DNA from 2 places in the Streptomyces sp. NPDC059009 genome. Region 1 is predicted to be linked to the other one. Evidence: riboswitches for the same ligand, from Rfam matches in the RefSeq annotation. Region 1 holds a riboswitch; the other holds the start of a gene.

Region 1 (4,476 bases):
CCGGGCACGGTCGGAAAGGCGTGGCCCATCAGCGAGTTGGCGGTCTACGACGACGACGGCAACCAGCTGCCCGCCGGTGAACTGGGCACGGTCTACATGAAGATGAGGACCGGCGGATTCTCGTACCACAAGGACGAGGCCAAGACGAAGAAGAACCGCATCGGCGACTTCTTCACGGTCGGCGACCTCGGCGTGCTCGACGAGGACGGCTACCTCTTCCTGCGCGACCGCAAGATCGACATGATCATCTCGGGCGGCGTCAACATCTACCCCGCCGAGATCGAGGCCGGACTCCTGACCCACCCCGCCGTCGCCGACGCCGCCGCGTTCGGCATCCCGCACGACGACTGGGGCGAGCAGGTCAAGGCCGTCGTCGAGGTCGCCGAGGGACACGAGGCCGGGGAGGCCCTCGCGGCGGAGATACTCGCCCACTGCGAGAGCCAACTCGCGGGCTACAAGCGCCCCAAGAGCGTCGACTTCATCGAGACGATGCCCCGCGACCCGAACGGCAAGCTGTACAAGAGGCGGCTGCGGGACCCGTACTGGGAGGGACGGGAGCGCGCCGTCTGAGCCGCCCCTGGCGAGGGAGCCCGGCTCACCCCGGTCCGTGAGGGCCGATGGCGAGGGCCGATGGCGAGGACCGGTAGTGCGGCGCCGGCTACCGCCGGCCCGCCCCGCCCGGCATCCCCCACGCGACCCCCGTGTGCTGCGGCGCGATCCACTGCGCGGGGCGGCGCACGGGGAACGACTCGTGCGGGGCGTACTCGCGGACGTGCCCGCCGTCGAACGTGACCTTGACCCGGTCGCGCAGCACCGTGACCCGCTTCGCCCGATACCAGTGGCCGCCCAGGTGGACCTCTTCGTTCTTGAGGAGGAACTGCGCGGGCTTCGCGTAGTGGGTGTAGCCGTTGGCCGGGGTGGTCACCGGTCTGCCTTTCCGCTCGTGGCCGGATCGCCGGCCGGGATCGCCGGCCGGGAGTCGTTGGTCGGTTCCGTCATTCTCGCGTCGCCCGGGGTCCTGCGCATGAGGCGAAGGTCCCATCGGGTGGGCCGTTGCCCGGGCCGACTACGATGGCCGCGGGCCGTGACTGGCGCTGAGGTGGAGCACCACCGGGGAGCGGCCCGGCTCCATGCCGATGCCGTGCGCCTGGGCGACTCACCTATGAGGCTCAGGAGTGGCACATGGCCCGCATACAGCAGTCGGCCCAGCCGTCGGATCAGCGCTCGGCCCGGCTCATGGACGGCACCGGACTCGCCCGGAGCATCGTCGCGTCGAGCGCGGAGGCCGCCGCCGACATCAGGCGGCGTACCGGTACGTCCCCCTGTCTGGCGACCGTCCTGGTCGGCGAGGACCCGGCCTCGGTGACGTACGTCCGGATGAAGCGCGCCCGCTGCGAGAAGGCGGGCATCACCTCGCGGCACGTCGCCCTGCCCGCCTCCGTCGGCACCGCCGAGCTGGTCGACACGATCGGCGCCCTGTCGGCGGATCCGGACGTGCACGGCATCCTGCTCCAGCACCCCGTCGGACCGCACATCGACGAGCGCGCCGCCTTCGAGGCCATCGATCCGGCCAAGGACGTCGACGGCGTCACCATGCACTCCTTCGCGGCTATGGGCTTCGGCCTGCCCGGCTTCGTCTCCTGCACGCCCGGCGGGATCATGCGGCTCCTCGACGCGTACGACGTCGACCTGACCGGCAAGCACGCCGTCGTCGTCGGGCGCAGCGCCATCCTCGGCAAGCCCGCGGGCCTGCTCCTGCTCGGCCGGGACGCCACTGTCACGTACTGCCACTCCCGCACCACCGACCTCTCCGCGATCGTGCGCGAGGCCGACGTCCTGCTCGCCGCCGTCGGCCGGCCGCGCTTCATCGCCGGTGCGGACATCAAGCCGGGCGCCGTCGTGATCGACGCCGGCTACAACCCGGGAAATGTCGGAGACGTCGACTTCGACGCCGCCCGGGAGCGGGCAAGCCTCATCACGCCCGTGCCCGGTGGCGTCGGGCCCATGACCATCGCCGTGCTCCTCGCCCAGACGGTGGAGGCCGCACAGCGCCAACTCGGCCTCGGCTGACGGGAGTCGGCCCGCCCTCTCGGTACGGGAGAGGGCGGGCCGATACCCGTATCGGACGAGTGGTCGGTCAGTGGCGCTCGCGCACCCGCTGCACCGTCAGCTCCGGGTCGCTCAGGATGTCCTTCTCGCAGAACCGCGACGTCACCCAGCGGCCCTGCGAGAACAGCTCCGTCTGGTCCCTGAAGTGGGCGGAGCCGGGATTCGGGGACTGGGAGTAGGTCAGGAGCGTGCGGGCCTCGGGGCAGCGGCCCTTGTCCCAGCCGACGGCCTGGATGTGGCTGGAGCCGTGCTGGACCTCGGTGTAGCCGCCGCCCCGGGCGTCCCAGTCGGCCTCGACCTTGTTCCAGACGCCGAGCCCCTCCGTGCCGCCGTGCACGGGCAGCCGCTTCCCGCCGCGCGTGACGAACTGGTTCCCGCCGAGCGGGGCGTCCAGGGCGATGCCCGCGCCGGTCAGCTCCGTGACCGTGTCGGCGAGGGCGGCCGTGAAGCCCTTCGCGTCGGTGTTGACCGTGTTCGGGGTGCGCACCGGGTCGGCCGCCGAGAACGGCACCTTCCACTGCTCGGCCTTCGGCACCGTGGCCGTGAACCTGCGCCAGAAGCGGTCGAAGAGCAGTGCACCCCGGCTCTTCGTCGTCATCGCGTGGTCCCAGGAGGCGAGCGCCGCGCACGCCGTGCGTACGTCGACGGGCTTGCCGTCACTGCCCGTTGCCGTCCCGCCGGGCAGCGCCGCACAGGCGCGCGCGACATCCGCGGCGGCCAGGTCACCGGCGGGCACCCGGTCCGCGAACTGCTGCTTCTGCAGGTCGGAGACGGTCAGCCTGCCCTTCTTCGCCATCGCCGAGACGTCCTCGATGGCGCCGCGCGTGCGCAGGGAGCGCTGCGTACCGATGTCCCCGAAGATCCGCTCGTAGCCGGTGAGCGGGTGGTCGGCGTTGGTGAGCCAGGCGCTGTTGTTGGAGTTCTCGACGTACGGCGCGTCCTTGAGGGTCGGCATCCGGGACGGCCCGAAGATGCCGGGCTGCAGGGCGTCCTTGTCCCGGCCGAGCGCGCAGTCGGTGCGCGAACCGTCCAGGATCGCCAGGCCCGCCTGCGGATAGGTGACCTTGCCGAGCGGCGTGGAGCAGCGCGCCGCCAGGTCGTCGGTGATGCGCGGCAGCACCTGCGACTGGCTGAGCAGGGAGTGGCCCGCGCGGTCGGCGGCGACGGTGTTCACCCAGGGGAGGCCCTGGGTGTCGCGCAGGGAGCGCCGGATGTCGGCGGTGGAGCGGGCCCTGCCGAAGCCGAGGTCGGTGTCGTTGCCGCGCAGATTCACCGCGTTGGGGTCGTTGAGGGCGTACGCCGTCGTCTTCGTCCAGGTCAGCGGGAGATCGGCGCCGAGGCCCGCGACGACCGGGCCGTACCGGGTCCAGTACTGGGTGCGGGTGACCGGGGTGCCGCTCTTGTCGGGCACCGTGACCGTCCGGCGGGTCATCTTCTCCGGCTTGCCGTCGACCAGATACGCGGTGGGGTCCGCGGGGTCGAGGGTGAGCTGGTGGAGGTTCAGGGTGGTGCCGGTCGCGACGGTGTGGCTCCAGGCGACGTTGCCGTTGAAGCCGATGTTGACGACCGACGTGCCGACCAACGAGCCGCCGGAGACGTTCAGTTCACCGGGGATCGTCTGCTGTGACTGCCAGAAGCGGCGGCCGCCGTGCCACGGGTAGTGCGGATTGCCGAGCAGCAGGCCGCGTCCGTTCGCCGTGGTCTTCCCGCTGAACGCCACCGCGTTGGAACCCATGTCGGCGTCCTCCGTCGACAGCAGCTCACGCGCGGCCTTCCCGGTCTTCGCCGGGTCGGGCGCGTGCCGCTCGCTCGCGGCGGCCGGGGGAGTGGCGGCGGCGATGCCGTCGACGGCCCGCCCCTGCCCGCCGAGCACCTGCACCGCGAAGCCCATCCGGGCCACGTCCAGCGGCTCGATCCGCTTGACCCAGTCGGCGCCCTTGCACTTCGGGTCGGTGACGCGGTTCTGCCGCAGCCAGGCGTTGTAGCCCGCGGCGAAGCCCCGCATCAGGTCCTTCGAGTCCCGGCTCGCCCCGGCGGGCGCGGGCTTCCCGACGAGCTTCTCCACCGTGCCCGCGTCCCGAACGCCCCGGAAGTACAGGTCACTTGAGAGGTTCGTGGTCGCCGACGACAGGGAGCCGTCGGGCTTCCCGTCCTTGCCGAAGTAGCGCGAGCGCTCGCCGCGCACCGTCGCATAGCCCTCGGCGAGCGTGCACACATGGTCGGCGGCCTGCGCCCAGCCGGTGCCGAACCCGAGGTTCCGGTAGTCCTTGGCGACGATGTGCGGAATGCCGTACTGGGTGTAGCGGATCGTGGCGGACAGGCCGCCGCCGGAGCGGCGCGCGCCGTCCTCCGGCTCGGCGCGCGCCG
Region 2 (4,476 bases), on a different contig from region 1:
GCGTCATGCGGGACGCCTCGCCGAAGCCCGTCAGGCAGTTCATGACCCAGGCGAGCTGTGCGTGCTCGGGGACGTGGCTCTGCACGAAGAGGGTGCAGCGCTGCGGGTCGAGCCCGGCGGCGAGGAGCTGGGCCGCCGCGAGCCGGGTGTTGGCGCGCAGCTCCTTCGGGTCCTGCGGGACCGTGATCGCGTGCAGGTCCACCACCATGTAGAAGGCGTCGTGGGACTCCTGCAGCGCCACCCACTGGCGGACGGCGCCGAGGTAGTTGCCGAGGTGGAACGAGCCTGCGGTGGGCTGGATTCCGGAGAGCACGCGAGGACGATCAGAGGCCATGCTCAGCATTCTCTCAGGTGACTGCGACAGGTGGGGAACAGGTGCGGAACAGGTGCGGGACGGCCCGTACCGGCTCCCCGCCTGTTCCCCGCCCGGCTGACGCCTCAGTCCGTGGGCAGGCCCGGTGCCGGGAACGACCGCATCAGGTCCGCCACTTCGGCCCTGATCTTGGTGAGGGTCTCCTCGTCACCCGCACGAGCTGCGGTGACGCCCCGGTCGATCCACTCGGCGACGGTCGGCATGTGGTCGGCGGTGAGGCCCCGGGAGGTGAGCGACGGGGCGCCGATGCGGACGCCGGAGGGGTCGAAGGGCTTCCTCGGGTCGTACGGGACGGTGTTGTAGTTCACGACGATCCCGGCCCGGTCGAGCGCCTTCGCGGCCACCTTGCCGGGGACGTCCTTCGGCGTGAGGTCCATCAGGATCAGGTGGTTGTCGGTGCCGCCGGAGACGAGGTCGAAGCCGCGCGCGAGGAGGGCGTCGGCGAGGGCCTTGGCGTTGGCGACGACGGCGTGCGCGTAGGCGCGGAACTCCGGCCTCGCCGCCTCGTGCAGGGCGACGGCGATCGCTGCGGTGGTGTGGTTGTGCGGGCCGCCCTGGAGGCCGGGGAAGACGGCCTTGTCGATGGCCTTGGCGTGCTCCTCGCGGGACATCAGCAGGGCGCCGCGCGGGCCGCGCAGGGTCTTGTGGGTGGTCGTGGAGATCACATCGGCGTGCTCGGCGGGCGAGGGGTGGGCGCCGCCCGCGACCAGGCCCGCGATGTGGGCGATGTCCGCGACGAGGACGGCCCCGGCCTCGCGGGCGATCTCCGCGAAGCCCGCGAAGTCGATGGTGCGGGGCAGTGCGGTGCCGCCGCAGAAGATCAGCTTCGGGCGCTCCTTGAGGGCGAGGTCGCGCACCTCGTCCAGGTCGACCAGGCCGGTGTCGTGACGCACCCCGTACTGCACGCCCCTGAACCACTTGCCGGTCGCCGAGACGCCCCAGCCGTGCGTGAGGTGGCCGCCCATCGGCAGGGCCATGCCCATCACGGTGTCGCCGGGCTCGGCGAAGGCCAGGTAGACGGCGAGGTTGGCCGGGGAGCCGGAGTAGGGCTGGACGTTGGCGTGGCCGACGCCGAAGACGGCCTTGGCGCGGTCCTGGGCGAGCCGCTCCACCTGGTCGATGACCTGCTGGCCCTCGTAGTAGCGGCGGCCCGGGTAGCCCTCGCTGTACTTGTTCTGCAGGACCGTGCCGGTGGCTTCGAGGACGGCCGTGGAGACGTAGTTCTCGCTGGGGATCAGGCGCAGCGTCTCCGCCTGGAGCTGCTCCTCGGCGCCGACGAGGCCGGCGAGCTCGGGGTCCTCGGCGGTGAGGGCGGGGTGCGACAAGGGGAGAGTCATGGTGGTGGCCTCCGGGGCATGCGGTCAGTTCGTGTCCGTACGTGACGTGCTCCCGGGGTGCCCAGGCGGGCGGCACCTCGAAGGTCTTGCCCATGGCGGGGCTTCCTCGGGGTCGGTTCCCCGTACGCCAGTCGCCCTGCCGGTGAGAACACAGTAACGGGCGCGCCGGTACGGCAGGTTTCCCTGTCCGCGATGCGAGCGACGATAGGAATTGGGCCACGAGCCCCGCCCTCCATCCGCCGTGTGTGCCGAAGAACGGAGACCCCGTGTCCGCTACGGAAGCCCTCATCGCCCAGGCCGAAGCCCACAGCGCCCACAACTACCACCCGCTGCCCGTCGTGATCTCCTCGGCCGACGGCGCGTGGATGACCGACGTCGAGGGGCGCCGCTTCCTCGACATGCTCGCCGGGTACTCGGCGCTCAACTTCGGGCACGGCAACCGCCGTCTCGTCGACGCCGCGAAGGCCCAGCTCGACCAGGTCACGCTGACCTCGCGGGCCTTCCACCACGACCGGTTCGCGGCGTTCTGCACGCGCCTGGCCGAGCTGTGCGGCAAGGAGATGGTGCTGCCCATGAACACCGGCGCCGAGGCGGTCGAGACGGCCGTGAAGACGGCGCGGAAGTGGGGCTACCGGGTCAAGGGCGTGCCGGACGGGCGGGCGAAGATCGTCGTGGCGGCCGACAACTTCCACGGCCGCACCACGACCATCGTCAGCTTCTCCACCGACCCCGAGGCGCGCGCCGACTTCGGCCCCTACACCCCCGGCTTCGAGATCGTCCCGTACGGGGACGAGGAGGCGCTGCGGGCAGCGGTGGACGAGGACACCGTGGCCGTGCTCCTCGAACCCATCCAGGGCGAGGCGGGCGTCCTGGTGCCGCCGCCCGGATATCTCGCGGCCGTACGGGAGTTGACGCGGGAGCGGGACGTGCTCTTCATGGCGGACGAGATCCAGTCCGGCCTCGGCCGCACCGGGCGCACCTTCGCCTGTGAGCACGAGGGCGTGGTGCCCGACGTGTACCTCCTCGGCAAGGCGCTCGGCGGCGGCGTCGTGCCGGTCTCCGCGGTGGTGGCGGACGCCGATGTGCTCGGCGTCTTCAAGCCCGGCGAGCACGGCTCGACCTTCGGCGGCAACCCGCTCGCCTGCGCGGTCGGCCTGGAGGTCGTCGACATGCTCTCCACCGGCGAATTCCAGGCCCGCGCCACCGAGTTGGGCGAGCATCTGCACGCCGAGCTGGGGCTGCTCACCGGCACCGGCAAGGTCACGGCGGTGCGCGGGCGCGGGCTGTGGGCCGGGGTCGACATCAGCCCCGCGTACGGGACGGGGCGGGACATCTCGCAGAAGCTGATGGACCGGGGTGTCCTGGTGAAGGACACCCACGGGTCCACGATCCGGCTCGCGCCGCCCCTGGTGATCAGCAAGGAGGACCTGGACTGGGGGCTCGACCAGCTGCGGGCCGTCCTCAGCTGACCGGGGGCCGGTTCAGGGTTTGCGCGCGACGCCGCCGAACATCGCCACGTCCTCCAGCGGCCCCTCGGCGGCGTCCGCGCGCCACTTGTTGCACGACACGACGCCCGGCTCGAGGAGGTCAAGGCCGTCGAAGAACCGGGTGATCTGCTCGGGGGTGCGCTGGGTGAGCTTCGGGGTGCCGTGCTCGTTCCAGAACGCGACGGCGGCGTCCACGTCGGGCATGTCCGGCCGGGTGATGGTGTGGCTGAGGACGAGGTGGCTGCCGGACGGCAGGGCGTCCATGACGCGCCGCACGACGCCGTACGCCTCGGGGTCGTCGTCGAGGAAGATGACGACGCCGAGCAGGATCAGGGCGACGGGCTTGCTGAAGTCCAGGGTCCTCGCGGCCTGTTCGAGGATCACGTCGACGTCGCGCAGGTCCTGGTCGAGGTAGTCGGTGCGGCCCTCGGGGGTGCTGGTGAGCAGTGCGCGGGCGTGGACGAGGACCAGCGGGTCGTTGTCCACGTAGACGACGCGGGACTCCGGGGCGAGACGCTGGGCCACCTCGTGGGTGTTGTCGGCGGTGGGCAGGCCCGTACCGATGTCCAGGAACTGCCGTATGCCCTCCTTCGCCACCAGGTGCTGCACCGCGCGGCCGAGGAAGACCCGGTCGGCGCGGGCGTACTCCCCGATGCCGGGGTGGAGCTCGCGGATCTGGTCACCCGCCGCCTGGTCCACCTCGTAGTTGTCCTTGCCCCCGAGCCAGTAGTTCCAGATGCGCGCCGTGTGCGGCTGGCTTGTATTGATCCTGTCGTCCATGGGTGCAGGGTATGTGGCGGACAACGGGACGTCTCCGCCGGGGAGTTCAAAGAATTCTCCGGCGGTCAGAGGATCACGTGGGGCAGGAAGCGGGCGTACTCGTCCGTGATCAGGCCCGACGACTCCCGGATGCCGAGGCCCGCCGCCTCCCCCTCGACGACCCACGCGCCCAGCACCGTGCGGTTGCCGTCGAAGTCCGGCAGTGGCGCCAACTCCTGGTAGCAGCACGGCTCTTCGCGTACGGCGGCGGGGGCGCCCGGGTCGTGGACCGTCACCCCGGCGCCCTCGCGGCCCAGGAGGGGCTTGGCGACCCAGCCCGTCGTGGCGGCGAGGTCGCGCGGGCCGTCCAGGTAGGCGGGGAGGAGGTTCGGATGCCCCGGGTAGAGCTCCCAGAGGATCGCGAGGAGCGCCTTGTTGGAGAGCAGCATCTTCCAGGCGGGCTCGATCCACAGCGTGCTGCCCGTGCCGCCGCCGTTGTCCAGGGTGTCCAGGACGTGCG

What was found. Region 1 has a riboswitch for ZMP and ZTP ahead of ACFWYM_RS18495 (bifunctional 5,10-methylenetetrahydrofolate dehydrogenase/5,10-methenyltetrahydrofolate cyclohydrolase). Riboswitches for the same ligand answer to the same signal wherever they lie in the genome.
Region 2: linked by a shared signal. The riboswitch ahead of glyA (serine hydroxymethyltransferase) and the one ahead of ACFWYM_RS18495 (bifunctional 5,10-methylenetetrahydrofolate dehydrogenase/5,10-methenyltetrahydrofolate cyclohydrolase) in region 1 are both predicted to bind ZMP and ZTP.

What each region holds. Positions count from the first base shown of each region.
Region 1 covers NZ_JBHYJB010000017.1:5,941-10,416, forward strand. Annotated here, with positions in the region: gene ACFWYM_RS18485 (acyl-CoA synthetase) at 1-570, shown strand, start outside; gene ACFWYM_RS18490 (hypothetical protein) at 659-925, opposite strand; ZMP/ZTP riboswitch at 1,075-1,160, shown strand; gene ACFWYM_RS18495 (bifunctional 5,10-methylenetetrahydrofolate dehydrogenase/5,10-methenyltetrahydrofolate cyclohydrolase) at 1,183-2,070, shown strand; gene ACFWYM_RS18500 (penicillin acylase family protein) at 2,138-4,476, opposite strand, start outside.
Region 2 covers NZ_JBHYJB010000040.1:78,603-83,078, forward strand. Annotated here, with positions in the region: gene trpS (tryptophan--tRNA ligase) at 1-334, opposite strand, end outside; gene glyA (serine hydroxymethyltransferase) at 439-1,710, opposite strand; ZMP/ZTP riboswitch at 1,763-1,855, opposite strand; gene rocD (ornithine--oxo-acid transaminase) at 1,977-3,179, shown strand; gene ACFWYM_RS33415 (SAM-dependent methyltransferase) at 3,192-3,977, opposite strand; gene ACFWYM_RS33420 (glutathionylspermidine synthase family protein) at 4,043-4,476, opposite strand, start outside.